Regions from separate parts of the Lysinibacillus sp. CNPSo 3705 genome, predicted to be linked through region 4. Evidence: riboswitches for the same ligand, from Rfam matches in the RefSeq annotation. Region 4 holds a riboswitch; each other region holds the start of a gene.
What was found. A riboswitch is a leader RNA that binds a small molecule or an ion and turns the genes downstream of it on or off. The one in region 4 is predicted to bind thiamine pyrophosphate.
Positions count from the first base shown of each region.

Region 1: it holds a riboswitch for thiamine pyrophosphate, as region 4 does, so the genes downstream of both, thiC (phosphomethylpyrimidine synthase ThiC) here and thiM (hydroxyethylthiazole kinase) in region 4, are expected to answer to the same signal.
Region 2: it holds a riboswitch for thiamine pyrophosphate, as region 4 does, so the genes downstream of both, thiT (energy-coupled thiamine transporter ThiT) here and thiM (hydroxyethylthiazole kinase) in region 4, are expected to answer to the same signal.
Region 3: it holds a riboswitch for thiamine pyrophosphate, as region 4 does, so the genes downstream of both, PVA17_RS02720 (ABC transporter substrate-binding protein) here and thiM (hydroxyethylthiazole kinase) in region 4, are expected to answer to the same signal.

Region 1 covers NZ_JAQZSD010000021.1:42,085-49,751, reverse strand. The annotation lists gene PVA17_RS11255 (response regulator transcription factor) at 1-1,316, shown strand, start outside; gene PVA17_RS11250 (catalase) at 1,723-3,228, shown strand; gene thiC (phosphomethylpyrimidine synthase ThiC) at 3,418-5,196, opposite strand; TPP riboswitch at 5,328-5,442, opposite strand; gene PVA17_RS11240 (AEC family transporter) at 5,789-6,718, opposite strand; gene PVA17_RS11235 (S-layer protein) at 7,111-7,667, shown strand, end outside.
Region 2 covers NZ_JAQZSD010000017.1:28,517-36,183, forward strand. The annotation lists gene PVA17_RS09580 (AAA family ATPase) at 1-498, shown strand, start outside; gene PVA17_RS09585 (magnetosome magnetite crystal formation protein family) at 713-1,048, opposite strand; TPP riboswitch at 1,171-1,279, shown strand; gene thiT (energy-coupled thiamine transporter ThiT) at 1,406-1,966, shown strand; gene PVA17_RS09595 (hypothetical protein) at 2,385-2,579, shown strand; gene PVA17_RS09600 (hypothetical protein) at 2,846-3,208, shown strand; gene PVA17_RS09605 (hypothetical protein) at 3,350-3,601, opposite strand; gene PVA17_RS09610 (LCI fold-containing protein) at 4,000-4,272, shown strand; gene PVA17_RS09615 (DUF6440 family protein) at 4,509-4,730, shown strand; gene map (type I methionyl aminopeptidase) at 5,185-5,940, shown strand; gene PVA17_RS09625 (hypothetical protein) at 5,970-6,683, opposite strand; gene PVA17_RS09630 (polyphosphate kinase 2 family protein) at 6,884-7,667, shown strand, end outside.
Region 3 covers NZ_JAQZSD010000004.1:79,523-87,189, reverse strand. The annotation lists gene PVA17_RS02730 (ABC transporter permease) at 1-408, opposite strand, end outside; gene PVA17_RS02725 (thiamine-binding protein) at 408-698, opposite strand; gene PVA17_RS02720 (ABC transporter substrate-binding protein) at 700-1,695, opposite strand; TPP riboswitch at 1,847-1,956, opposite strand; gene parC (DNA topoisomerase IV subunit A) at 2,277-4,709, opposite strand; gene parE (DNA topoisomerase IV subunit B) at 4,706-6,682, opposite strand; gene plsY (glycerol-3-phosphate 1-O-acyltransferase PlsY) at 7,348-7,667, shown strand, end outside.
Region 4 covers NZ_JAQZSD010000045.1:21,291-28,957, reverse strand. The annotation lists gene PVA17_RS17445 (cysteine desulfurase family protein) at 1-569, shown strand, start outside; gene thiI (tRNA uracil 4-sulfurtransferase ThiI) at 572-1,780, shown strand; gene PVA17_RS17435 (alpha/beta-type small acid-soluble spore protein) at 1,933-2,145, shown strand; gene thiE (thiamine phosphate synthase) at 2,326-2,958, opposite strand; gene thiD (bifunctional hydroxymethylpyrimidine kinase/phosphomethylpyrimidine kinase) at 2,948-3,772, opposite strand; gene thiM (hydroxyethylthiazole kinase) at 3,772-4,527, opposite strand; TPP riboswitch at 4,617-4,715, opposite strand; gene mbcS (acyl-CoA synthetase MbcS) at 4,941-6,530, shown strand; gene sppA (signal peptide peptidase SppA) at 6,821-7,667, shown strand, end outside.

The DNA.
Region 1 (7,667 bases), on a different contig from region 4:
AGCAATTCGAACCTGAGGTGATACTGCTAAATATCGATTTATTCTCGAATAATCGTTTAACTGCACTTTATCGTGTTTTACAAAAGCATTCTGGGACTATTTTAGCTATGACAACTGAGCCATTGTTTAAAAATGCAATAAAAGCAATTGATTTACAGGTTGCACATCTCTTCGTTAAACCAATTGATTTAGAAATACTAAAACAAAAGCTCACCGCTATTTCCCTTCGAACACCAAAGGCAGAAGCAGCGTATCAAGAAGCTACAGATGAATCATTTTACTATCAACTCTTTTTAGATAATAAAACATGCAACCTAGAGACAAATAGTCATTTCACAATGATCGAGCCTGAGCATTCCGAAATGTTTAACAAACTATACAACTGGCTTCAGCAAACGCCTATTTATTCTAGTATGCGAATTTATCCTTTATCGGAAAGAATTGTTTGTTTATTCCAAACAAATGATTTAGAGAAGGATGTTCGAACATTAATGAAGGAATGGCGATTAACAAATAATAGCTCGTTAAATATCGGAATTTATGATGGGGAGCCGACTACCATGAAGAATATGTATACCTTAACAAAACGCGCACTTCATCAAAGCTTTTACGAAGGCTTTGGACATATTTTTTATGCGAGCAAACAATTGGAGACGCAGACCTTCGATCCATTACTAACACCTGAAGAGCAACAATTACTAATAAGTAGTTTAGAGGATGGAAATATTGAAGCCGTCAAAGCATTTTTATATCGACTATCTAATGAAGGAATATATTACAAGCAAGATGACTTACGTATACATCTAACGAGTGTTTTGGCGCAAATTCGGCGCTTTATGTTGAAGTATAAATTACATGAGAAAGCGGCAATTGAGCAAAATTATCGTCAGCTTTTTCATTTAATTATTGAGCACCCTATATTTTATACCATTCTAAATGGCATCATTTCATTTACACAAAGACTGATTGAATTAGCTCATGAGGCGCGAATGGAAAAAAGGGCTGACTATGTAGAGCTAGCTATAGAAATTATTGATCAGCAGTTTCAGGATAGCAGGTTATCTTTACCTTACGTTGCCCATAAATTAGGGATTAGTCCCAATTATTTAAGTACCATTTTTTCAAAGAAGCAAGGCCTGCCATTTAAACGCTACCTACAGCAAGTTCGAATTCAAAATGCCACAAAAATGCTTGTAGAAACCGATTTTGCTATTAGTGAAATTGCCGATTTAAATGGTTTTGAAGATTCGAATTACTTCATAAAAATTTTTAAACAGCACATCGGAATTACTCCCCATCGTTATCGCAAAACTTAAAAAGACTTTTTTTCCGTTCAACTAGGAACTTGGGCGAAAGCGTAGCGGGTAAAGGCTATATTTTTAAGGGATCTCCGATACCTGATCCCCACTTTCACTGCAATTTTTTCAATTATCATATTCTATTTTCAGTAAGAATAAATAAACAAAAGAATTCATTTTATTCTTGAGCTTCCTCTTCTTCATAACTCATTTTCAAGTAATTCTCGAAAATGTTTTAAAAAACTAAATTAGTGGTAAAGGTTATTCATAAGCTAGTTAAATCTAGCATATATTTATAGTCTATATCTTACTATAAATATTCTTTAACAATAATAATTATAATTTACTAGCAATTATAATTTACATTTGTTATAGTTATTGATGAAGAGTTTGACTCACAATTTTTCTTAGGAGGTAAACTAATATGACAAATGAAAATAACCGTAGCCGTCGTTTTACAACAGCAGGTGGTGCTCCAGTAGTAAGCAACCACGATTCTATGTCAGCAGGTCCTCGTGGTCCTCTATTACTCCAGGATGTATGGCTAGTTGAGAAATTAGCGAACTTCAACCGTGAAGTTATTCCTGAACGTCGTATGCATGCTAAAGGTTCAGGTGCATTCGGTACTTTCACTGTAACGCATGATATTACTAAATATACAAAAGCAAAAATCTTCTCAGAGATTGGGAAAAAGACTGATATGTTTGCTCGCTTCTCCACAGTTGCAGGTGAGCGTGGTGCAGCGGATGCTGAGCGCGATATTCGTGGCTTTGCACTTAAGTTCTATACAGAAGAAGGTAACTGGGATTTAGTTGGTAACAACACACCTGTATTCTTCTTCCGTGATCCTTTACACTTTACAGATTTAAACCACGTGGTAAAACGTGACCCACGTACAAATATGAAAAACGCGAATTCAAACTGGGATTTCTGGACTTCATTACCAGAGGCACTTCACCAAGTAACAATCGTTATGTCTGACCGTGGTATTCCGGCTGGATACCGCAATATGCATGGTTTCGGTTCTCACACTTATAGCTTTATTAATGCTGAAAATGAGCGCGTATGGGTTAAATTCCACTTCCGTACAGAGCAAAACATTAAAAACTTAACGGGTGCTGAGGCTGCTGAAGTAATCAGTAACGATCGCGAATCTTCACAACGCGATCTATATGAAGCTATTGAAAAAGGCGATTTCCCTAAATGGAAAATGTACATTCAAGTAATGACAGAAGAACAAGCTCGAGAGTTACCATATAACCCATTTGATTTAACGAAAGTATGGTATAAAAAAGACTTCCCATTAATTCCTGTGGGTGAATTCGAGTTAAACAAAAATGCGGACAACTACTTTGCGGAAGTTGAGCAAGCTGCATTTGCACCATCTAACATTATCCCTGGTATTAGCTTCTCGCCAGACAAAATGTTACAAGCTCGTATTTTTGCGTATGCAGACGCACAACGCTACCGTTTAGGTGTGAACCACTATATGCTTCCTGTAAACGCACCAAAATGCCCGTTCCGTTCATTCCACCGCGACGGCGCTATGCGTTTCGATGGCAACCTTGGTTCAACTTTAAGCTACGAACCAAATAGCTATGGTGAATGGGAGCATAATTTAGACTATAAAGAGCCTGAATTACGTATTGACGGTAATGCTGGTATCCACGACTTCCGTGAAGACGACAATAACTACTTCGAGCAGCCGGGTAAATTGTTCCGCCTAATGACTGCCGAAGAGCAACAACGCCTGTTCGAAAATACTGCTAATGATATGGCATCAGTTGAAGAGTTCATCAAACGCCGTCATATCCTTCACTGCTATTTAGCTGATCCAGCATATGGCGAAGGTGTAGCAAAAGCTATGGGCCTTTCATTAGAAGGTATGGATCTTTCAAATCCATACGAAAAACAACCAACAAACGTTTAATTTTCTATTATTATTGATATCCAATCCAACTTTTTTACTCCATGTGAAGGACAACTTCACATGGAGCTTTTTTGTATTAATAATAGAACGAGAACTCATCACTATAATGTGTGTTAATCGCTTTTCTGGGGGTGTCCGATGAAACGAATAAGGCTTGTGCCTAATTTTGACACAAGCCGACTTTACTAATTATTGATAAATTTGACTGCCAGCCTGTTTAAATTCCTCTGCCTTCTCCTTCATACCTTTGTGGATTGCTTCAGTCGTATTTAAGTCATTCTCTTTTGCATAATTACGAATATCCTGTGAGATTCTCATACTACAAAACTTAGGTCCACACATTGAACAAAAGTGCGCAGTCTTTGCCCCTTCTGCAGGCAATGTTTCATCATGGTATTCAACTGCACGCTCTGGATCTAACGAAAGATTGAATTGATCGCGCCAGCGGAATTCAAATCGTGCCTTAGATAGCGCATCGTCACGCTGCTGTGCTCCCGGATGCCCTTTCGCTAAATCGGCAGCATGTGCAGCAATTTTATACGTAATAACCCCTACACGAACATCGTCACGATTTGGTAGGCCGAGATGCTCTTTTGGCGTCACATAACAGAGCATTGCCGTACCATACCACCCTATCATTGCAGCACCAATAGCCGATGTAATATGGTCGTAACCAGGGGCAATATCTGTTGTCAGCGGCCCTAAAGTATAGAAAGGAGCTTCCTTACAAACCTCTAACTGTTTATCCATATTTTCTTTAATAAGATGCATTGGTACATGCCCTGGTCCTTCTACCATCACCTGTACATCATGCTCCCAGGCAATTTGCGTTAATTCCCCTAGCGTTTCTAGCTCCGCAAATTGAGCCTCATCATTTGCATCTGCAATAGAACCAGGACGTAAACCATCACCTAAAGAGAAGGCAACATCATAGGTTTTCATAATTTCGCAGATTTCTTCAAAATGAGTATATAAGAAGCTCTCTTGATGGTGATATAAACACCACTGCGCCATAATCGAGCCTCCTCGAGACACTATGCCTGTTACACGATTAGCCGTTAATGGTACATAGCGTAGCAATACCCCTGCATGAATCGTGAAGTAATCAACACCTTGCTCAGCCTGTTCGATTAACGTGTCACGATACACCTCCCACGTTAAATCCTCTGCCACTCCATTTACTTTTTCTAGCGCTTGGTAAATCGGCACCGTTCCCACTGGCACCGCGGCGTTACGAATAATCCATTCACGTGTCGTATGGATATGCTTACCAGTAGATAAATCCATAATGTTATCAGCACCCCAGCGTGTAGCCCACGTCATTTTTTCTACCTCTTCTGCAATAGAGGATGACACCGCTGAATTTCCAATATTGGCGTTTATTTTTACGTGGAAGTTACGTCCAATAATCATCGGCTCTGCCTCAGGGTGATTAATATTAGATGGCAAAATAGCACGTCCCGCCGCGATCTCTGAGCGCACAAATTCTGGGTCCATATTTTCGCGTATCGCTACAAATTCCATTTCTGGAGTAATAATTCCCTTTCGTGCATAGTGAAGCTGCGTTACATTTTTACCTTTCTTCGCACGCAAAGGCTTTCTAGATAAATTCGGAAAAACATTTTCATTCATTCGTGGATCATCAGCTTTGCGGAATCCATTATCTTCTGGCTTGATAGTACGCCCTTCGTATTCTTCAACGTCACCTCGTTCTTTGATCCATGCACTACGTAAAGCTGGTAATCCTTTCGTAATATCCACCTTATACGCAGGATCCGTGTACGGGCCGCTCGTATCATAAACACGTACTGGTGCATTTTCCTCCTCCCCAAAGCTTCCTGTCGTTGGACTTAGAGCAATTTCACGCATTGGCACTAAAATATCTGGTCGAGAACCTTCTACGTAAACTTTTTTACTTCCTTCAAAACTAGACATAATTGTAATATTCTTGTCGCTAACTGTTGTCATAACTACTTCGCTCCCTTTTATATTTTTACAAGGACCGAATCTAGCTCACCCCAATAAAGACAAAAGCCGAATCCAAAAAATTTTGGATCCGGCTAAGAATGTAAAGGTATAGTTATTGCAAATACATTGAGTGCAATAATGGTTAACTTTCCCACGCTGGTATGAGCCAGATCAGGTCCAAAGGGTCAAGAAACCTCTATGCGTTTCCCTCTCAGCCTGACTCATCAGACTCCCCTAGTTAATGCTATTAAGTTTGATGCTAGTGTAGCAGATATTGTTAAGAGATGGAAGCTTCATTTGTTTTTTTTGCTTATCATCATAACGTGTGGTTGATTTCCGTTCCGGCTGGACGCTTTTTTGCTGCCGCTTCGCTTTCGCACAGAGCAAAGCTTCCTGGGGGCGTCCGATGAGCCGCTTCGCTTCGCTGCAGGGTCTCATCTGTGACGCTAATCCCCAAGGAGTCGCCCAGCCTCCACTCCAATCAACTTATATCTTGTTTTAACAAATATAAATCACTAGCTTTTAATTCAGAAAAAAAGCTCCTAACTCCTGAAAAGCTTTCCACCCTATCTTTTTATATGGCACCCAACTGTTAGGTAAACAACAGTTCCGCTACATAAATCACGATTGTCACTGTAATACAGCTCACAATCGTTGAAAATAAAACTGTTTGTGCAGCAGTTGCCGATTCTACGTCATATTCTAATGCAAGACTAGAACTATTTCGCGATGTCGGGAACGAACTAGCTATAAAAAGTGACTGTGCCACGACACCATCAAGACCAAGCGCAAAAATAATTAGCAATGCCACGGCTGGCCCTATGACTAGTCGTGTAAAACAGCTAATGAATACTATTTTATTGAACATGGATTTGATTTCAAGTTGCGATAGTTGAGCCCCTAAAGTTATTAATGCTACAGCGATAAAGCTATCCGCCACATGGTCTATCGGAATTCTTACAAACTGCGGAATAGTAATAGTAAAATAGTTCATTGCAACACCAATAATAAGTGCATGAATAATGGGCATTTTGAGGAAGTCTTTCACAATAGACATGCCCGATTTTGTTGAAGAAATTAAATTGTACAAGCCGTAAGTATAGGTCGTCATATTTTGAAATATAACGAGAATGACCTGAATCGCCACGCCAATCGGCTGAGTCACAAAAATCATTTGTGCAACTGGAATTCCATAGTTTCCCGAATTAATGAGGACAACACTATTTTTAAACACCGCAGCCTCTGTTTTTACTAAGCCTAGTCCCTTTGCAAGAAAATGACTAAGCACCATTTGGCTTCCGATAAAGAGTAGAATAAATAACGCAACTTCCCCAAGCACAGACAGCTCTATACTCGTTTCATATATATTCACAAAAACTGCTGCTGGCATGAAGCAATATGTAATAAGTTGAGATAACGCCTTTAAATTAAAGCGAAATTTCTTTTGTAAAACTGCACCAAGTACTAGAAGCACTAAAATTGGAGCCACAATTTTAAAAAAAATCATACCGAGATACATCATAGCTTGTCCCCCTTCCCTCTCCCATAGTAGTGCTGTTTTTATGCTTGGTCAATGTACTTTAAAGCTAACTCACCACTCATATCAAGGCATTTTTCCTAAATACACTAATCTAATACAGTGGCTTTAACAAGATGGTAAAAGTTATCTTTTAGAACATTATAGCCCTTGAAATGAGCATGATTTCCGCACCCAACTACCCGATTTCGTACAAAAAACCTGGCACTTCACTTTCAATTTTCTGAAATAATTAAGGATTCTTAAAAACGAACGATAAAGAAAAAGGGACTACATTTCATTTACGTGTAATAAATAGTAAAATATACCCTTTATGTACTAAAACAGAGAAATATATGATATATTATCCATTAAATACAATGATCGGAGTGACTAAAATGAAGAATAAAGTATTAACGACTTTTATGGCAACTGCTATTACAGCAACCCTAGTATCGCCAATGCCCACTGCAGATGCCGCTTCAAATAATTCACCTTTAAACCACTCAATTCAAATGAATGGGCAGGTAGCTGCAGCCAAAACAAAGGGGCAAACAGTTACTATTAGCAACGTCACTAAAGAGAAAGTTCTTACATCCAATGGCCAATTTAAAATTAGCCAGTCGCTGAAGCCCCTCTTTAACACATCGAATAAAACTGCATTGATGAATGCCGAAGCAACAATAGTAGTGAAAAACGGCGAAATTACGAGCGTTACAGAACTAACATTAACGAAAGCTGGCACTGACAAAAAAGCGGTATATTTTGATGGTGGTGACGCACAGATTGAAGGAAGTCTAACTGTAAATGCGGATTATGTAAAAGTTCAAAATGTAACGATTAAAGATAAGCTCATTGTAACGAATCGTGTGAAGAAGGCCATTACAATTGATGATGTTACTATCGGGGATACAATTATTTTTAAACCTTTATTAACTAGAAATATTAATTGGTT
Region 2 (7,667 bases), on a different contig from region 4:
AAAAAGCTGTCTTTTGAGCGTTATATTCAAATCAATTATTTAGATAAAATTACAGAGGCGGCAAATGTTCGACTTTATCATTTATCCAACGGTCAATTTGAGCTACGACGTTCAGATCGTTTAGAAAAGCATGCCAAGCAAAGTGGGCTAGGACTCGATGTGTATGATGCTTATACAGATCAATTACGAGATGTCAAAACATTATCAGGGGGAGAAAAGTTTAATGCGTCTTTAAGTCTTGCCCTTGGGATGGCAGATGTCATTCAAAGCTTTCAAGGTAATATCCGTATTGAAACGATGTTTATTGATGAGGGCTTCGGTTCTCTCGATGAAGAAGCATTAAATAAGGCGATTGATACGCTTATTGATTTACAAGATTCCGGACGTATGATTGGCGTCATTTCTCACGTTGCGGAGTTAAAAGCTACAATGCCTGCTGTGTTGCATGTTGAAAAAGCAATGAACGGTCATAGTCAAACATATTTTGAAGTAAAATAACAAAGAGGCGTATCTCCGTTTGTTGGAAATACGCCTTGTTGTTATTTTTTTTTAGTTACGTTAGGATTTGTTCCTTTTTTTGCAGCGATTACTTTTTTGACAATGGGGATGACGATAGGTGCTAATTTTACAGCGGTTTTAACAACTTTAGATACTTTCACAAAATAACAGCTCCTTAAGTACTATGTGTTCAAGGAGAAGTTAAGATGAAACCTTATCGGACCACCCGAACAGCTTGAATAATATTCCAAATAACGACTCCTAATGAAACGAGAATATAAATTGCGAATGAAACAAACCAAATGATAAGAAAATTATTACTATCTGAATTTAGATCAAAATTGGTGTTGAATGATAAAGTTGAGAAAATAAAGACTGCAAAGAGAATTATACCGAATGCGACTGGGATTAAATGTGATATTAGTGCTCGAATAGAGTGCCTCTTTACGTCGCTATCTTTTGTCACAAAGTAAACAACTAATGGCACAATAAAGGGTGCAAATAAAATACTGAGATAACTAAAGGCAGATAATATTTTTTGGTTCTCCATAGTAGTACCTCCTTTTTTAATATTTACGCATGAAAAACGATAAAGTTTCAAAAAAAATGTGGAAGAGGTTGTAATCATAACAGTGTTTGCGTACAATGAGGTTGTTCAATTAAATTAAGATGTACGACCACAAGGGGAGCTGATGATGTCAGCTGAGACTGGGCACGTAATGCCTTGACTCTTCGAACCTGTAAGTTAACACTTGCGTAGGGATTGTGGATAGAAACCGACACTTTTACGATGTGAGGCTCTGTCCTGGCATCGTTTTTTATCTTTTGATGCCGGATAGGGACATATTTGCCAACTGATTTCTATTCCTGCTCTTGTATCCTACATCGGAACAAAGGAGAGAATATTATGGACAATAAAAAATTGTTAATGCTTGTGGAGATTGCGATATTCGCAGCGATTGGCCTTGTGCTCGATCAGGTTTCCTTTAAAGTATGGGCACAAGGTGGCTCTGTTAGTCTAGTGATGGTACCAATAATTTTAATAGCATTCCGCTGGGGCCTTATTCCAGGCATGACAACTGGTTTACTCATTGGTGTAATGCAAACAATGTTTGGTGCTACAATTGTGCATTGGCTACAAGGAACACTTGATTATGGTGTTGCCTTTACAGTAGTGGGCTTAGCGGCCGTTGTACGTCGACCGGTGCTTGAGGCTGCAAAAAATTTAAACAAAAAGAAAATGGCGCTTTATATTATTGTAGGAACTGTATTAGCAGGTTTTTTACGCTATGCAGCACATACCATTGGTGGCGCTGTATTTTTCGCAGAGTATGCAGGCGATCAAAATGCGTGGATTTATTCAATCATCTATAATGGAACATATATGCTACCAGCAACGATTTTAACAGCAATTGCCGGTGTTCTGCTATTTACGGCAGCACCTCAATTAATGCAGCGAAAATCATAACTATTATGCCCTTCACATGAGTGAAGGGTTTTTGTTTTGGCTGTTTTCGAAAAGATTGTTGCTATTCAACGAACGGAGCAGTTTACTTCCAATGTGTGCTATACATTTAAAGTAATAGTATGACTCGTCATGCTTGAAAAAATGCCGTATTCAGGAGGGGCTAATGGGGAAGGTATTCTACAAAAGAACTAAAGAGATAATTGTAGATGGTACTGTTTCCCACTGCTCCACTAACTACACTCACAGGTTCGTTAAAGGCTCGTTTAACTCAGCTTAGGTACTTGTTACTCAGTTCTAGTAGCTGTCAATTTCATTTTTTGCACATTTACCATTCCTCTACCAACCCAAACTCTGCTATGTTACAATTTCGATATAGAAAAAATTTAAAGTTAGTGAAAAAAATGGGAGGATTTGAGTTTTGAATAGTTATTATACAGAAGATATGAACGGTTTTAATTCAGGAGATATTTTATTTAGTGCTTTCTCGATTTTCGGGTTATTATTTTCTCTTATTCCATTTATTATTTTCCTTTGGTTTGCTATCAGTACAACTAAGCAATTAAAAAGGCAATCTTTATTATTGGAAGAAATCAATGAAAAATTAAAACGTTAACAAGGACTATAATCTCCTTTTAACAATCAAACCAATAGCCACCACGCTTAAATCTTAGGGACTTGTGCGTAATACTACTGCAAGTCCTTTTGTTATGCTTTCTCTATCACTCCTATAGGTATACACATGGCTCTGTAGCACCAATCAAACAAAAAGATGTGCTACCGCAATCTCATTATAACTTGCTTTATAAGCTCACACATTCATCTATCACCAATATGTTGTAAAATAAAGTGAGATACTGAAGACTTAGGAGATGTGTTAATTTGGCTTATATTCACGAGTTTGGAATAGTTGAATGTATTGAAAAAAATAAAGAGTATGCTAGTTATGAACCTGAAAAATATCATTGCATAGGTGTAGATGGGGACCTTTTTGATGAACTTATGTCTAAGGATTTTGGTGAAAAAATGAATCATCTGGAAACATTCGCACATAACACAAATAGACCTTATAAAAGCCTCGCCTATTTTGGAATAACATTGATACCGCCGAGTTCTCATAAACAATTTTTAAATATGGTTAGTGAAGTAAACGATGAGTACAAATCAGAGGAACTTGAAGAATTGATGAGAAAAATAGCTGAAGCAATAAAAGGAGATAGTTGGTTGATTCATTATGGTGTTTAATTTTGTCAATACATATATGTAAGATTAGAGGTGATTGTTCGATTAGAGCAATCGCTTCTTTTGCTAACGGAGCAGTTTAGTTGAAGAGTGTTGTTTAACTTGTTGTTCAACAATCGGGCAATATTATTGAATAACATTCTTTTATGAAAGTTCCCAAAAATTTATAACGAAGTCAGATACCATTTCCTGTGTAGAAACAAGGGGAGTCTTGATTTCATCTACAATGTACGAAAGCAGTTCAGTCCAAGAGTGTTTTTCAACAGAATTTTTATTTATCTGCTGCATGAACTTCCGCAATTCACGCATTTTTTGCGGATCCACACTTTCCTCCAAATAATTTTCTACATACTGGTTAACAAATGTAGCTTCATACAAACATTCCTCTAAAATCAAAGCGCAAGCTCTCGCTTTGCTATAATGCATAGGCCAATGTAACGATTACTTCATATACAAGTTAAAGAAATTCGCTCACATTCTCCAGCTTGTGTTCGTTTAATCACTGGTGTGTTTTTTATATTTCCACGGTAAAAGTACTGTAAATTCCAACACCCCGGCGAAAATTTGGTGATAAATTTTTGAGGATATCCTTATTGTTAATTCCGTGTATGCACATTTGTTCTGCTATGCTTTTTACAGGTGTATTTGTTATATGGGTTAATCTATACCAGTACTATAAAATGGTAAATAAAATAAAAATTAAAAATATATGTAAAATAAAAGGGAAATTATCCCTTATGTCGAATTAATATAGATGTACCATAAAAAAATTATATTTGAAGGAGTGTTGTTAAATGAATGGTAAAAAAATTCTAATCAGTTCTGCTCTCTCTCTGTCCTTATTGGTGCCTGTTGTGTCTGCTTCTCCAGCTTTTGCAAGTACAGAAAACACTGTAAGTTCTTCAACTCAATCTGATGCCTCAACTCGAGGGATCATTACTAGGGATATCCCTAAAAAAGAAAATACTTTTGCAAACTCTTTTACTGAAAACGGCGTTACTTGGTATTTAAAAGGTATCACCTATTCAGGTGGCTGGTACATCGGCCACTATGAAGCTAACGTTTAACATAAAAAAGTACATTTTGAAATGTTTTAAGAGCGATGATAGACGTCGCTCTTTTTTTTATTTAACTTTGCCCCGTTACCTTAATGATAGGGCTTTTTAATTTTGGCTGTTTTCGAAAAGATTGTTGCTATTAACATTGTTGCCTTATTACTATTTTTGTAATAATCACTAGGCAAGAACGTAGTATAAAAAATGTTATTTTGAATTTCATTAATAGCATTAACATATAAACCAATATGGGGGCGAAAAAATGGTTACTAACTCAGATAAGAATAAAGGATCAAAGAAGAGATTTGAAGAAATCCTTTCAGAAACTGGTGTGGCTAACGGGAACAGAATATATAGTAGATAATGAAACAGGAGTTCATTATTTATTTAGTTGGGGTGGATATGCAGGGGGAATCACCCCGTTGTTGGATAAGGACGGAAAACCAATAATAGAATCAAATAATGAATAACAGGGCTTTAGTTAAATATCCGATTTAAACATAAAAACAGAGTTGATTCTACACATTTTGTAGATTATTTCTGTTTTTATATTTTAACAGCAACAATCTAGCTAGCAAGGGATGAATTTTTTGAAAAGTATACATTGTTGATTGGAGTGGACTCCTCGGGGATTAGCGTCACAGATGAGACCATGCAGCGAGCATCGCGAGTGAAGCGGCTCATCGGACGCCCCCCAGGAAGCTCTGCGCGAAAGCGAAGCGTCAGCGGCAAATGTTTTAATCTGTGCGAAAGCGGAGCGGCAGCAACAAAGCGCTCAGCCGGAACGGAAATCAACTTCACGTTATGGAGATGTCGGCACTTTACAATTTATGATGACATATAATATTTAAAGCGTTTAGCGTTTTATGCAAAGAAAGTTATGTTATATTAAGTTGTAGACATTAGATGAAAGGGACGTTAAAAATGATTGTAAAAACGCAAGAAGAGATTGAAGCATTTAAAAAAATCGGCCGTATTTGTGCTGAAATTCGTGAGGCAATGAAGGCTGCTACAAAACCAGGTGTAACAACACTTGAATTAGATGAAATTGCAGGTCGTATGTTTGCTGAAGCAGGTGCAATTTCTGGACCTAAAGGGGAGTATGATTTCCCAGGCTACACATGTATTAGTGTGAATGAGGAAGTCGCACATGGTATTCCTGGTAAACGAGTGATTAACGAGGGAGATATCGTAAATATAGACGTATCTGGTTCACTAAATGGCTACTTTGCTGATACGGGCATTTCATTTGTAGTTGGCGAAGGCTATGAGGATAAAGAAAAGCTATGTCGCGTAGCTAAAAGTGCTTTCGATCGTGCAATGACAAAAGTAAAAGCTGGATCAAAATTAAACCAAATCGGTAAAGCTGTTGAGCGTGAAGCATATGCCAATGATTTAACAGTGATTATGAACTTAACAGGTCATGGTTTAGGTCGTTCTTTACATGATGAGCCAAATCATATTTTAAACTACTATGATGCTTGGGATTCAACAATTATGAAAGAAGGCATGGTGCTCGCAGTCGAGCCATTTATCTCAGCGAAAGCGGAGCATATTGTAGAATCTGGTGATGGCTGGACATTCATTACGCCAGACAAATCATTAGTCGCTCAAATTGAGCATTCAATTATCGTTACTAAAGACAAACCAATTATTTTAACTTCTCTAGACGAACAATAATAAAAAAGCTAAAAATCCTGCTAACCAATTTATTTTTGGTAGGCAGGATTTTTTTTAATAAATAATATACCGACAAGTAGCACTCCGCATAAAAACAAGGCTGCAGTTGTCACAAGTAGCTCATCGAAACCATTATGTAATGCGACCCCGATATAGGACCAGATAAATACACTTGGGTAGATAATATCAAAATAATGGAATCGAATATGTAGCGCTATTGCTGCTCCAATGGTCAGTAAAATAACTGCCCAAAGTGGATCACTAAGGCCAAGACCATTCCATTGATAAGATGTTAGCATGAAGCTTATATTTGTCATTAGGCTAAATGTAATCCATGCTAAATAAATCGAGAAGGGTATACGCCCGGTTAGTGAATTATTGCTAAGAGGGTACGTTTTGTACAACTTAAATAAATACAGTACTAAAACAAACGTACTGATAATTGACATGATAAATAGTTCGTGATGCCAAACAACAATTGCTAACGTCTGCATGATACATATGCTACTAAAGAGAACAGTCTGTTTAAAAGATGTCTTTTTTAGGTTCATGACTAACCAATAACCAAGTAACATGTAAACCACAATCCAAATGATATAACTAACATTAAATGGTGCAAATATTACTGGAAAACGATTTAAGATCTCTAAAAAAGAATGATCGTTTATTTTCATAAAATAGGATGAAAAGGTTAGGATGAGTGAGACAATAAAAGTGATTGTCATCAAAAAAAATCGAGGCATGGTTTCTCTCCCTTCGTGTTAAATTGTATAGGGAAAAGACAAATAAGTATAGGACTGAACATTATATTTTCATTATAACGGAAATTTCCAACAATGTATCGCGTGTTTCGTTAAAAATATCTACAATTTACCATTTGCGTAGTTATTCATATACTTCTTTAGTACAATGAAAATATTCGAATGTAAGGAGTGAAGTTTTAATGACTCAAAATTTAAATGATCTAGATTTATCAGTTAAACTGGATAAGAAAATGTATAAAAAGAAATTAAAAGTACTCCAATATGAAATGTTAAATGCCCAACAGTTTTTATTAAAAAATAAAATTGGCTTAATTCTAGTGTTTGAAGGTATGGATGCTGCTGGTAAGGGTGGCGCTATTAAGCGTCTCATTGAACGTGCTGATCCGCGTGGCTATGTCGTGCACCCAATTGCAGCACCTCAGCCTCATGAACTGCGCTACAATTATTTACAACGTTTTTGGCGAAAGCTGCCACAACATGGACAAATCGCTATTTTTGATCGCTCATGGTATGGTCGTGTATTAGTTGAGCGTATTGAAGGATTTGCAACAAATGAAGAGTGGTCTCGTGCATACGAAGAAATTAATAACTTTGAAAAAATTTTAACAGCAGGAGATTATATTGTTATTAAGTTTTGGCTTCATGTATCTGATGAGGAGCAGCTTAACCGTTTTAGAGAACGTGAAGAGGATCCATATAAGTCTTGGAAGCTAACTGATGAAGACTGGCGAAATCGCGAAAAAACACCTCAATATATAGAAGCTGCAAATGACATGTTTGCGAAGACCGATAAGAAAAGTGCTCCGTGGGTTCTAATACCAGGAGATGATAAAAAATATGCTCGTGTACAAGTGCTACAAGAAACACTAGCACATATCGAAAGTGAAGCAAAAAAACGTGGCTTACATTTAACGAATGTATTAGACACAGCACAGTTAGAAGATACGGAATCGTCTAGCCTTG
Region 3 (7,667 bases), on a different contig from region 4:
GGAAATAACAATGGGGAAAAAGCACACAAGACAAATAATAATGAGCTTTGGCAATAAACCAAAGCCAAACCAAATGATTAAGAGCGGTGCTAGAACGAGCACTGGGACATTTTGTGACATAATAAGAATAGGATAAAATAGCTCCCGCACAAACGTAAAACGATGTAATAGCACAGCAACCGTTAGCCCACACACTATTCCAATGGCAAGGCCTAGTAGTGCTAATTGAACAGTCGCTATAGCATGTGGCACAAACGTCTTATACGATTGAAAGCCTTCTTTCAAAATGGCACTTGGTGTGGGTAATAGCCAATGTGGCACGTCTGCAAAACGGACAATAAGTTCCCATATGAATAAGAGGAAGGCGATAAAAATTATCGTCCTTCCTTGTTTGAAAGCCCGCCTCATTACTTGTATTTCTCCGTAAGTGTATTCATTGTAATACCAGATGGCTGATATAAAATTTTCACTTGCGTAATGACATTAATAGCGCCAAGCTCAATCATCTTGTCATTCATTTTTTCAATAATTTGTAGTAAAGTCGTTAGCTCACCTTCCATGGTCGTTTCTAATGGATGAACTTCATATTTCACCCCTGATGCGTCGATAACCGCAATCGCTGCATCGACAAACGGGATCACATCTTCATATTTTTTAGTTTTCGGGATAATTTGTACACTTATTAATGAGTTTGCCATATTACTTTGTCTCCTTTTTCGGTAAAAAGTCGTTTGTAAATGCTTGTTTTGCGTTAAATTCGCCCTCTAAAACTTTATTGTCCGCCATCCATTTCGCGTAATTTTCCCAGACAGCTAGCTTTTGCTCGCCCCATTGTGCTGCGTCGCCTTGATACTTATCTGCTAGCCATTCCTGACTTTTATGCACAAGGTTTTTATCTAAATCAGGTACCGCTTCTAGTAAAATAACAGCTGCTTCAGTTGGATGATTGATTGCATATTCATAGCCTTTTGCTGCAGCAGCGACAAATGCTTTTACCGTCTCAGGATCATCCTTAATCATTTTTTCATTTGTAGCAAGTACAGGTGTGTAGTAATCTAACTGATCACTATAATCAGTTAAATATAGCATGTTTAGTTTTTCGCCACGCAGCTCTGCTTCAATACCTGTCCATGCATAATAAATCCACGCAAAATCAATATCTTTTTTCATCATTGTGAAGAAATCTATATCGCCTGCATTGACAATATCTAATTTATTAATATCTGCATTTTTTGTTTGCATTAGTGATTGCAGTACAGCCTTTTCAAGTGGTGCCCCCCAGCCACCGTATGTTTTACCTTCAAAATCCTTTGGTGACGTAATGCCTTTTGATGCAATGGATGCGAAGCCAGAAGTATTATGTTGAATAATCGCCGCGATCGATACTAAAGGTACATCTTGTACACGTGCCTGTGTAATCCCTTCCTGATAACTTACGCCAAACTGAGCCTTGCCAGACGCCACAAGCTGATCTGCTCCCGCTTCGCCGGGTAATATTATATCTACATCTAAACCCTGTTCCTTAAAGAAGCCAAGTTTTTCCGCTACATATAAACCGGTATGATTTGTGTTCGGTGTCCAATCTAGAACAACCGATACTTTTGTTAATCCTTTAGCATCCTTTTTAACCTCTTTTTCGCTACAGCCCACTAATGTGAAAAGTGCAGCCATTAGGACCAATAACCATTTTTTCATGCTTAATCCTCCAAGTAAGTAGTGTGAAATGTTCATGAATGAATGTTTTTACCAGAAGAAAGCGTTCACGGTCTGTGTATACAACAAAAATCTGAAAACAAAAAACGCCTAGGATTCCTCCCAGACGTTTTACTATCAATATCAAAAATTTTCTTTTTGAATAGATGTTCCCTACGCTGGTACGAGCCAAATCAGGTTCAAAGGGTCAGTGTCTATCGGACACAATCTCAGCTGGCAACACCAGCCCCCCTACATTCTTTCCATATGAACTTTTCGTGATTATTATACCCATATCTATCCGGAAATGACAAGGATCTATTTGCGTAAAAGCACTGCTCATATAATTTTAAAGCTCTATCTCTTCAATTCCGTCCTTTTCTTTGTAAAAATCACCTAAATGATGAAAAATAGCAAAAAAAAGATCTAGCATTCTAAACGACGCAATTAATTGAGCATCGACCAACCCTAATTTCAACCGACTTTATCATTATATAAAGCGCATCATACAATCCGAGCTCAATAGTTTCAATTAGGTAAAAAAAGCCCAGCTCTCACAAGGAACTGGGCTAGAAAACTAAAACTTATTTCTCTTCTTTTTTGATCGTGAAGACATGTGAAATGGCACCGTCAGTAGCAATGTCTACTTTAAAGGAACCGTTGGAGTGGCGATCTGCACGAGTTAATGCTTGTACATCAAGAATCTCTTGCACACCCTTTTCCGTCTCGATTGTTAGTTGTTCCTCATCTGTAACCTTTACTACAGCCACGATACGATGTGGGTTCGCTTTTAATTCTGTTAACACTTTTAAGCCGCGTTTTGCACGACTCGTCATCTCTACCTCAGCAACATTCATTTTTTTCACCGCACCGCGATGTGTCACAATTGCAACATATGCCGTGGCATTTGGCGGTAAAACATTGATGCCAACTAATGCTTCGCCGTCTTTCAGCGTAATCCCTTTCACACCGCCTGTTTTAACACCCGTTACTGGCAATTCCTCTATTGGGAAACGAATAGCATAGGCAGTATCTGTCGTTAACATTAATTCTGCTTCGTCTGTCACGATGTCTGCAAAAATCATTTCATCGCCAGACTTAACATTCATCGTTTTGATCGGCTTTGAATAACGTGTAACAGCATAATCAGCTAAAGGTGAGCGTTTAATTTGTCCATCTTTCGTAGCTGTTAAAATATACGTATTTGCTTGTTCGAATGTTTCAAAACCGTATACAGCAATAATAGATTCATCTTCCCCTGTCGGTACAATACTTGAAATATGCTGACCAAGATCTTTCCAGCGAATATCAGGTAGTTCATGGACAGGTTGATAAATATAATTGCCTCGATTTGTGAATAACAGTAGATGATGCTGTGTATTTAAATTTGCTTCATATAATAAATAATCGGAATCCTTCATCGCAAAATCCTGACCATTCGAAGCTGCATGTGAACGTGTAGATGTACGCTTAATATAGCCATCCTTTGTGACCGTCACTACAACCTCTTCACTTGGGACAAGGACATCTAACGTAATTTTGATTTCTTCAATTTCTTGTTCGATTTTTGAACGACGAGGCTCTGCAAAGCGTTTTTTAATGTCAAGTAGTTCCTGTTTAATAACACGTACAAGCTTTGCTTCACTATTAAGAATACCTTCAAGCTTAGCAATCAATTTATTTAATTCTTCCTGTTCAGCTCGTAATTCGGTAATATCTGTATTTGTTAAACGGTATAATTGCAGGCTAACGATTGCCTCTGATTGCACTTCGGTAAAGTCAAACTTCTCCTGTAAATTCGTTTTCGCATCTCGTTTATCATTAGAAGAACGAATGGTTGCAATGACTTCATCTAAAATGGACAGTGCCTTGATCAAGCCATCAACAATATGCGAACGATCTTTTGCCTTTTGCAAATCATAAATGGAGCGGTTCGTCACGACTTCCTTTTGATGGGCAATATAAGAATCCAGTAACAATGGTAATGTCATCATTGTCGGACGACGATTATGAATAGCAATCATATTAAAATTATAAGCTACTTGTAAATCGGTTGTTTTGAACAAATAGTTTAAAATTCCTTGTCCAGGAACATCTTTTTTCAGTTCAATGACAACACGTAGGCCTGTACGATCCGATTCATCACGAATTTCCGCAATTCCTTCAAGTCGTTTATCGACACGTTGCTCATCGATTTTCTTCACAAGATTTGCTTTATTTACATCGTACGGTAATTCCGTAATAACAATTTGCTCTTTGCCGCCTTTAATTGGCTCAACGACTGCTTGCGCACGCACAATGATTTTACCGCGTCCTGTTTCGTATGCTTTTTTAATGCCATCGACACCTTGAATGATCCCACCTGTTGGGAAATCAGGCCCTTTAATAACGGTCATTAAATCATCGACAGTCGTATTTGGGTTATCTAAACGCATAAGAACACCGTCTAGCACCTCATCAAGTGCATGAGGAGGGATATCTGTTGCATAACCGGCCGAAATACCAGTTGAGCCGTTGACTAGTAAGTTCGGGAAACGAGCTGGTAAAACAGTTGGCTCCATATCTTGATCATCGAAGTTCGGTATAAATTCAACTGTTTTCTTGCCTATATCGCGTAGCATCTCCGCTGCAATAGCAGAAAGTCTTGCCTCGGTATAACGCATCGCTGCCGGTGGGTCACCATCAACAGAACCGTTATTCCCATGCATTTCAATGAGCATATGACGCGCTTTCCAATCCTGACTCATACGCACCATTGCTTCATATACTGAACTATCACCATGTGGATGATAGTTACCGATAACATTACCGACAGTTTTTGCTGATTTACGGAATGGTTTATCGTTCGTATTGCCCTCTGTAAACATCGCATATAAAATACGTCGCTGTACAGGCTTAAGACCGTCACGTGCATCAGGCAACGCGCGGTCTTGAATAATATATTTACTATAGCGACCAAAACGGTCACCCATAACTTCTTCTAAAGGTAAATCTTGAAATTTTTCCGTACTACTCATGCTTGGTCCTCCTCTTGTTGGATGAATTCATTGTCTAAAATATTTGAATCATCCTCCATACCGAAGTCTACATTAGCTTCGATCCATTTACGGCGCGGCTCTACTTTATCGCCCATTAAAGTGGTCACACGTCTTTCAGCACGTGCACCATCCTCGATCGTCACACGTATTAACGTACGTGTTTCAGGGTTCATTGTCGTATCCCACAGCTGGTCAGCATTCATCTCACCAAGCCCTTTATAACGTTGTAATATGTAACCCTTTCCAACTTTTTTAATGGCCGCTTGTAAGTCATTTTCAGTCCAAGCATATTCAGTCACTTCTTTTTTACCAGTGCCTCTTGATATTTTATAAAGTGGTGGTAAGGCGATAAATACCTTTCCAGCTTCAATCAATGGTCGCATATAACGATAGAAGAACGTTAACAGCAGTACTTGAATATGCGCTCCGTCCGTATCAGCATCGGTCATAATAACGACTTTGTCATACGCTGAATCCTCGACAGAGAAATCTGTTCCAACACCAGCACCTATTGCATGGATAATCGTTGAAATCTCTTCATTTTTCATAATATCCTGCAGCTTGGCTTTTTCTGTATTAATAACTTTACCACGCAAAGGTAAAATCGCTTGGAACGTACGATCTCGCCCTTGTTTTGCAGAGCCACCTGCAGAGTCACCTTCGACTAAATACAGCTCGTTTTTCGCTGCATTTCGAGATTGTGCAGGCGTTAATTTTCCAGAAAGAATAGTACTGGCTTTTTTGCTCTTCTTGCCGTTTCGTGCATCTTCACGTGCTTTACGAGCCGCTTCACGTACTTGCTGCGCACGAATAGCTTTACGAACAAGAGATGCAGACAATTCTGCGTTTTCCTCAAGCACATATAAAATTTGCTCCGAAACAACACTATCTACTGCCGAGCGTGCCTCACTCGTACCAAGCTTGCCCTTCGTCTGACCCTCAAATTGTAGTAAATGCTCTGGTATACGAACAGAAACAATCGCCGCTAAGCCTTCTCGGATGTCTGTCCCTTCAAGATTTTTATCTTTATCTTTTAACAGGCCAATTTTTCGTGCATATTCATTAAAAACACGTGTTAATGCTGCCTTGGCACCTGTTTCATGTGTTCCACCATCTCGTGTACGCACATTGTTAACAAATGAAAGGATTGTTTCGGAGTACCCATCGTTGTATTGAAAGGCGAATTCAACTTCAATTTCGTCTTGGATCCCTTCCACGTACTTAACAGGATGAAGGACGTCTTTCTCCTCATTCAAATACGCAACGAAAGCTTCAATGCCGTTCTCATAAAAGAAAACATCACCTTTGCCTTCCTCGCGTTCATCGATTAACTCAATTTTTAAGCCTTTTAATAAAAACGCTGACTCACGTAAACGTTCTGCAAGCGTATCATAATTGTATTTTGTTACAGAAAAAATCGTGTCATCTGGTAAAAAATGAACAAGCGTTCCAGTCTGCTTTGTTTGTCCAATTTCTTCTAATGTCGTCACAGGATGGCCACCGTTTTCAAAACGTTGACGATATTTTTTACCATCGCGGTGAATCGTAACTTCTAAAAAAGTGGATAAAGCATTAACAACAGACGAACCTACGCCATGTAAGCCACCACTTGTTTTATAGCCGCCTTGTCCGAATTTACCACCGGCATGTAAGACAGTGAAGATAATCTCAGGAGTCGGTTTCCCCATCTTATGCATACCTGTTGGCATTCCCCGGCCGAAGTCTCGAACGCTGATACTTTGATCTTTATGAATAGTGACAATGATATGAGAACCAAAGCCAGCCAGAGCTTCATCCACCGCATTATCAACGATTTCATATACTAGGTGATGAAGTCCACGGCCATCCGTAGAACCGATATACATGCCGGGTCGTTTTCGTACCGCTTCTAATCCTTCTAATACTTGAATGGCGTCATCATTATAGACGCTTGGTGACTGTTTATTCGCCAAAAAATTTCCCCTCCAAAAAACAAACGCATGTTCTATTTATATTCTCTTCCTAATAATAATAGCATTTCCTAACAATATCTAGTGACAGGCCCAAAAAATTTTTAAAAATCCTCACAGCTTCATCGTTTTGATCTGTTTTACCGGAAGAAAAATTTGCAATAATTGCTCCAATATGTATTAAGAACTCTTCTCTTCCTTTGACGCAGGGCAGTAAGTTTTAGTTGCACTGATCATTACTTTTTTTCAAAACGCTACGAATCGCTGAGGGCTTTGACTTTCATTCAAAAGCATTTGACTTTTCTCTGAAAAATATACAGGTACAGTAATAAATGGGTTTCTTCTGTCTAAAGAAATTCGTACTAGTTTACTCTAGAAATTAAAGATAGACTTCTATTCTACCAAAGGAATGGGTGATTGACAAAATTGCCTTTTTACCTATATTTTTAGAAAGGGCTTTCATGCTGCCTATATGAATCATGTCTAAAAGACTAACCTAAAGTCATATACATATAAAAATCCTTGTAAAATAGTTATCTTTTGTAATGAATTCAAGATACACGAAGAAATCTCCTTCATGTCATTGTAGATTATAGAGAAAAAGTGTAGAATATTTATTACATATTATTAGTACCAAGTGTTAATCAATGAATGAAAGGAGTCCAAATATGCTAAATGGACTTATTATTTTATGTGCTTATTTAATCGGCTCGATCCCCTCTGGGTTATGGATAGGCAAAATTTTTTATAAAACTGATATTCGTCAACATGGAAGTGGTAATTTAGGTGCGACAAATACTTTTCGTATTTTAGGAAAAAAAGCAGGAATCATCGTAACGATTATGGATGTCTTAAAAGGTACAACAGCCGTATTACTTGTAGCTCTTCCGCTATTCTCTGATGTCACTATCCATTCGCTAATACTTGGACTAGTAGCCGTTATTGGTCATATGTTCCCAATCTTTGCAGGTTTCCGCGGAGGGAAAGC
Region 4 (7,667 bases):
GACCAGACTGTATTTCAATTTCTGGCCATAAAATTCATGGCTTTAAAGGTTCAGGTGTACTAGCGTTCCGTAAAAAAATGAAATGGCAACCGTATGCACTTGGTGGAGGACAGGAGTTTGGTTTACGTAGTGGAACAGTAGCTGTACCGCAAGCAGTAGCTTTATCCAAAGCAGCTCGAATGGCAGTCGAGACGATGAATAATCGTGCACAAAAATATCGACAATGGAATGATGAAATATGTACGCAATTACGTGGTTATGGAGATGTAGTGCATATTTTATCAACCCCACAAGGTGCGGCACATATTTTATCTTTTAGTATTCGCGACTTAAAAGGTGAAGTCATTATCAATGCATTGCAAAAACGCAATGTAATTGTGTCGACATCGAGTGCTTGCTCATCGAAACAGACAAAAACAAGCCATGTTGTTGAAGCTTTAAATATTGATGAGCACTTTAAAAAGGGTGTTATTCGTATAAGTTTTGGAGCGCATGTAACAAATGAAGATATAGTAAAGTTTAAACAAGTATTAGATGAAGTATTGATGGAACTTAAAGGAGAATATTAAAAATGATTTGGAAAGAAATTTTAATTCGATATGGTGAGCTTTCTACAAAAGGTCGCAACAAGATGGATTTTATTCGTCGTTTACGCGAGAACATTCGTCATGCGTTTGCGGATTTAGGACATTTACACATTCGCACAGAGCGCGACCGTATGTTTATCGCCATTGAAAATGAAACACAAATGGACGTTCTATTAAAAGGATTACCAAAAATATTTGGTATCCAATCTTTTAGTCCAGTAGCAGCATGTGAAAAAGACATGGAGGCTATGAAAAAACTTGCCATAACAATTATGGATACATTTAAAAATGAGCAGCTTACTTTTAAAGTAGAAGTAAAGCGTACAGATAAAACATTTCCGTTAGAATCCCATGCTATTCAACGTGAAATTGGTAGTTATGTATTACCACGATATCAAAATTTATCAGTAAAGGTGAAACATCCTGATATCGAGCTTCGTGTAGAGGTGCGTCATGATGCAACATATATGATGGCACAAGTTATTCCGGGTGCAGGTGGAATGCCTGTAGGTTCGAATGGTAAATCTTTATTAATGCTTTCTGGTGGAATAGATAGTCCTGTTGCAGGTTATTTAATGATGAAACGTGGAGTGCGCTTAGAAGCGATACACTTCTTTAGTCCACCTTATACAAGCCAAAATTCATTAGAAAAAGTAAAGGTGCTGGCTAATGAATTAACGAAATTTGGCGCTAGTATACGTTTACATGTGATTCCTTTCACTGAAATCCAAGTTCTTATTAAAGAAAAAGTACCTTCTAATGTATCGATGACAACCACTCGTCGTATGATGCTAAAAGTTGCTGACAAAGTACGAGAAGAAATTGGTGCATTAGCAATTGTTACAGGTGAAAGTCTTGGACAGGTAGCGAGTCAAACTCTTGAAAGTCTAACAGCTATTAATGCCGTAACTAACACACCGATTTTACGTCCATTAATCTCATCAGATAAATTAGAAATTATCGATATTGCAGAGAAAATAGGCACATACGAAACGTCAATTCAGCCATTTGAAGACTGCTGTACAATTTTTACTCCAGCAAGTCCAAAAACAAAGCCGAAGCTTGAAAAGGTTGAGCATTACGAAAGCTTCTCGGATTTTGATGAGCTAATCGAACGAGCAGTGAAAAATCGTGAAGTCTATATTTTCCCGAAAAAGGAGCAAGAAGCCGATAAATTTGCAGATCTTCTATAGAAGAAACTTGCGATTTCCTAAGCGAACGAGCCGACTCAAAAATCTTGAGTCGGCTTTTTTTGTTTATTTCCTTCGTGGCACAATTTACCTAAAAAATTTTTGTATTAAAAATCTAATATCGCACATTCTATATTCACAAGGAGGTGAGAGACATGACTTCAAATCGCAGTTCAAACAAGCTTGCTGTACCTGGTGTAGAGCACGCACTTGATCAAATGAAATACGAAATTGCACAAGAATTTGGTGTTCAATTAGGAGCTGACGCTTCAGCTCGTGCTAACGGTTCCGTTGGCGGTGAAATCACTAAACGTCTTGTACAAATGGCAGAATCACAATTAAAAGGTATGCCAAACAACAACCTATAATTGCATAATCGCAATTATAAAATTAAAACCAGTGACCGTAAAAGGCACTGGTTTTAGTTTGTTTAAATTTATTAATTTTTATCCCGTATGAATGGGCGTAATTTATCTATATCAAAAGAGAAGCGTCATGCCCTACCATTGTAAAAATCCGCTTGGAATAGCTAAAGATCCCCACTGCCTTTATCCTTCAAATGATTTCAATGTAGAGACTGTATTTGCAATATCCTCACTTTGGCAAATTGCAGAAATAACTGCGATTCCATCAGCACCTGCTTTAAATACTATAGGAGCATTCGAACAGTTTATGCCTCCAATTGCAACGATAGGGAGCTCTGGATATTGCATCCGAGCTTGTTGTAAAAAATTCGTTCCACTAGGTGGATTGGCGTCACTTTTAGAAGTAGTTGAAAAAATCGGTCCAATTCCTACATAATCAGCACCATATTGTAGAGCAGTTTGTAATTCAGCTTGTGAATGAACAGAAACGCCTAAAATCATGTTGCCGATTTTATTACGCACCATCGACACGGGAAAGTCCTCTTGCCCAATATGAACACCGTCTGCTCTAAGCTTTATAGCCAGCTCGATATCATCGTTGACGATAAACGGAACATGATATTGTTGACAGAGCTTTTGACATTTACGAGCAAAATCTTCATAGGCTTGCCCAGTTAATGTATTTGGTCCTTTTTCACGATATTGAAACATCGTAATTCCAGATTGCAGAGCTTTCTCTAAAACGTTTAATGGCTCGTGTTTGAAAACATTACTTGTACCCATTATAAAATATAGCTGTAGATCGTCACGTTTCATGAATGATCACCTCGCAGGAATTCTTCAAGTTTTGATAAGCAAAATGATTTGTAGGACCATGTCCATTACCAATAGATAAATCATGAGTTATTGCTAATTGAATAAATTTTTTAGCCTCCTCAATCGCATTTTCTAAAGATAGTCCACGACCAAGAAAAGCAGTTAATGCAGCGGAAAACGTACAGCCTGTACCATGCGTGTTTTTCGTTGCAATACGAGTGGACTGCATGGAAAATGACCGACCATCTTGGAAAAATACATAATCAGTAGCATAACGTTTATCCTCTAAATGACCGCCTTTAATAATGACGCATTGAATGCCTATTTGTAATAAGACGTTAGCTGCTTCTTTAATATCTGTTAAAGAAGTGATTTTCCTTCCAGAAAGGGTTTCCGCCTCTGGAATGTTCGGTGTGACCACTGTTGCTATAGGTAGCAAATAACTGCGTAATGCCTCAATTGCTTCTTGCTGTAATAAGCTTTCGCCACCTTTTGCAATCATGACAGGATCTACTATAAGCGGACTATTTATTGCAGTTAAAATCCGTGCAATTGATTGAATAATTTCCGAGGAAAACAGCATTCCGGTTTTAATAGCACTTATTGGAAAATCCTCGATAAGCGCTTGAAGTTGTTTTTCGACAAAACTAACTTCAATTGGTAAGACATCCGATACCCCGAGTGTATTCTGGGCGGTTAAAGCTGTAATAACAGACGTTCCAAATACCTTTAATTCCTGGAATGTTTTTAAATCAGCCTGTATCCCTGCGCCGCCACCACTATCAGAACCAGCAATTGTCGTGACAATATGCATCATTGTTCACCACCCTTGGAGAGGCGGTGTAGTTCGTTCAATACTGCAATTTGAAAATCGCCAATAGCTGGGGAGGAAGAAGCAGCTTGCTCTGCCACTTTTTTATAAAGCGATAATGTTTCTATTAATTGGTCAAATGGCTTATGTCCTACAAGATAGGAAGCACAACAAATGGCACTCAATAAGCAACCTGTTCCAGTGACTTCTGTCATTTGTGAATTTCCACCTGTAATCCATTGCTGATGTTCGCCATCAGTAATAAAATCCTTTTCACCGGTCACAATTACAATACAATTGTAAAGCTGAGCTACTTTTTGTGCCTCAACTTCTAAAGAAATTGAACCACTACCACTATCTACGCCTTTTTGTTGCCATTCTATATTGGCTATTGCTGCAAGCTCTCCGACATTACAACGAATAGCAGCAAAATTTATTTCCTTGAGTAATTGTTGTACCGTTTGCTTCCGGTAAGTTGTTGCACCTGCAGCAACAGGATCTAAAACAACGGGAATGCCAAGAGCATTTGCTTTTTTTCCTGCAAGTAACATTGATTCTTTCATTCGCTCATTAAGGGTACCGATATTTATTAATAAGCCTGAGGCAATTGCGACCATTTCTTCAACTTCACGACTGTCATCTGCCATAACTGGTGAAGCGCCTATAGCTAATAAGCCATTTGCTTGGAAATTAGCTACAACATAATTAGTAATGCAATGAATTAATGGATTTTGTTTACGGATAGTATGAAATAACATTTTTAGTCCTCCTTGTTGGATGGACGTAAGCGTGCAAAAAAGGCTCTTTTTCGTGTAGAAAAAAACACGCAAAAGAGCCTTTCATCAGTAAATAGATGTGAATTGCTCCCTACGTCAGTATTAACTAACAGGTTCAAAGGGTCAGGTTTTACCTTCTCAACTCTAATTGAGTCCCCCTGCAATCATGCTTTTAGTTGACCAAAATGTACCATATTATTCATTCGTGTTCAATAGGTCTTTTTTCTTCGCGAAAACAGCACTAATGCTATGTCAAAAATTGATAGTACTAATACGTGACTGATGCCATATAGCAGAGCATGATAGATGTCACGACTTTAATGAATTGGAGTGAATTCCATTGAAAATGATAAAAATTGAGTTTTATAATGAGCGTACAAAAGGGGGCATTTGCCATGAAAAGAGAAGATTTAATCGCACCAGAATGGTATAACATTTCAGATGAAATTGAAAAATATGCACAGGATTCTACTAAAAATGCATTATTAGTTTATAACGAAGATGAGGAAATTCAATACTTAACATATCGAGCTTTACTTGAAAAGGCAAATCAGGCAGCACATGTATTTACAACTCAAGGTTTAAAAAAAGGTGATGTTATGTTGGTTATGGTGCCAAGATCAGTTGAAGCGTATATCGTTTATATTGCTGCCTTAAAGGCAGGCTTAACGATTATACCTAGCTCAGAAATGCTAAGAACGAAGGATATTGAATATCGAATCAATCATGCCAATGCAAAAGGCGTTGTTGCATTTGAACCTTATATTGAACAATTTGATAATGTTGGAAATTTACAAGAAATACAGCAGTTTGTTATTGGTCAAGCACAGGAACCTTGGCAGCCATTGCTTGAAAAGATGCAAAATCAACCGACGACTTACATAAGTTCTACACCGACTAAGAGTACAGACATTGCATTTTTAGCTTATACGAGTGGTACAACAGGCAATCCAAAGGCAGCGGTTCATACACATAGCTGGGGTTATGCGCATTTGCGAACTACTGCACCAAATTGGTTAGGTGTACAAGAAGGTGACATTGTTTGGGCTACCGCAGCACCAGGTTGGCAAAAATGGATATGGAGTCCGTTCCTTGCTACTTTAGGAAGTGGAGCGACAGCATTTGTTTACAAAGGTCACTTCGATGCGGCAACCTACCTTTCATTGCTTGAGAAATTCAATATTAATATTCTGTGTTGCACACCGACCGAATACAGATTTATGGCAGGACTTGAAAATTTGCAAGACTTCAATTTAAGTACGATACGTCAGGCTGTGTCAGCCGGTGAACCTTTAAATAGTGAAGTGATAAAAGTATTTTCCGACGTCTTTAATGTACAAGTACGTGATGGTTATGGACAAACAGAGAATACATTACTTGTTGGAACAATGGTAGGGATGGAGGCTAGAATGGGCTCAATGGGCAGACCTACTCCAGGTAATACGGTTGAAATTATTAATGATTTTGGAAATCCTACTGTAATTGGAGAAGTAGGAGATATTGCTGTGCATTGTGAATCACCCGCGTTATTTAAGAAATATTTAAACGATCCAGAACGTACAAATTTACAATTCAGGGGCGAATGGTATATTACAGGAGATCGTGCATATAAAGATGAAGATGGCTATTTTTGGTTTGAAGGACGTGGAGATGATGTCATTATTTCGTCTGGGTATACGATAGGTCCATTTGAGGTAGAAGATGCGTTATTGAAGCATCCAGCAGTAAAAGAAACAGCCGTAGTTGCGAGTCCCGATGAAATTCGTGGAAATCTCGTGAAGGCATTTGTAGTGCTGACTGATGGAGTAGTGGGTGATGAAACGCTTATAAAAAAACTACAAAGCCATGTAAAAACTTTAACAGCTCCTTATAAATATCCTCGTGCTATTGAGTTTGTTACTGAGCTACCAAAGACTACATCAGGCAAAATTCGCCGTGTCGAATTACGTGAGCAAGAAAAAATCCAATATAGTAATCATCGTTAATTTCCTAGGAAATAATGTCGAAAATCAAAGTTCCTGCTTTTTTTATGAACTTTGATTTTTTTTTAATAGAAGATAATGTAGTATAGGTTGAATAAGCTGGATTGGTTAAATTTATTGCATAGTATTGGTTGGTTACTAAAAAATGGTATTTGCAAAACGTGTAATTAGTTTATAAGTGGATTGGAATGGTTAAAAGTATACCCCATGTTATGGTGCTAAGCATATTATTGCAATAAGTATGAAACAAATTTGGATATCAATCGTATAACGTTATGAGGAGGCGGAAAGATATGAATGGTAAAAGGTGGACCGCTTTAATAATTGCAGGTGTATTATTATTGTTTTCATTAGGGATCAACACAATTTTTGCAATTTTTAAATCGAATTTCTTTAGTAATTTTGATAGCTTGGTGGCGGGAAACGATTTAACTTTGATGGAAGAAGTTAAAGAAAGCGGCGAAATGGATAAACGTATTGCATACTTAAAGGTTGACGGTACGATTCAAGATGTTGGCTCAAGTACGTTTTGGGAACCAGTTTCTTATGATCATCAATTTTTCTTAGATCAATTAGAAAATATTTTAAATGATAAGACTGTGGAAGGTATCGTCTTAAGTGTTAATACACCAGGTGGCGGAGTAAAGGAATCAGCTGAAATCTATAAAAAACTCATGGAAATTAAAGAAGAGAGACAAATTCCAATCTATGTAACTATGGATTCGATGGCAGCTTCAGGTGGTTATTATATTTCAGCGCCTGCAGATAAAATATTTGCGCAACGTGATACAATTACAGGTTCGATTGGTGTCATTATGCAATCTATTAATTATCAGGCGTTAGCAGAAAAAGTTGGGATTAAATATGAAACGTTTAAATCTGGTGAACATAAAGATATGCTTAGCCCAATGCGTGAAGTAACACCAGAAGAGCGTGCTATGATGCAAGACATGATTAATGAAACATATCAGGAATTCGTTCATATTGTGGCAAAAGGTCGTAATATGTCTGAAGCTAATGTGAAAAAAGTTGCCGATGGTCGAATTCTTAGTGGTAAGAAGGCTCTGGAAGCGGGCTTAGTAGATGAGATTGGCGATGAGGAAGCAGCAATCACTGCAATGCGTAAAGACTTTAGTTTAG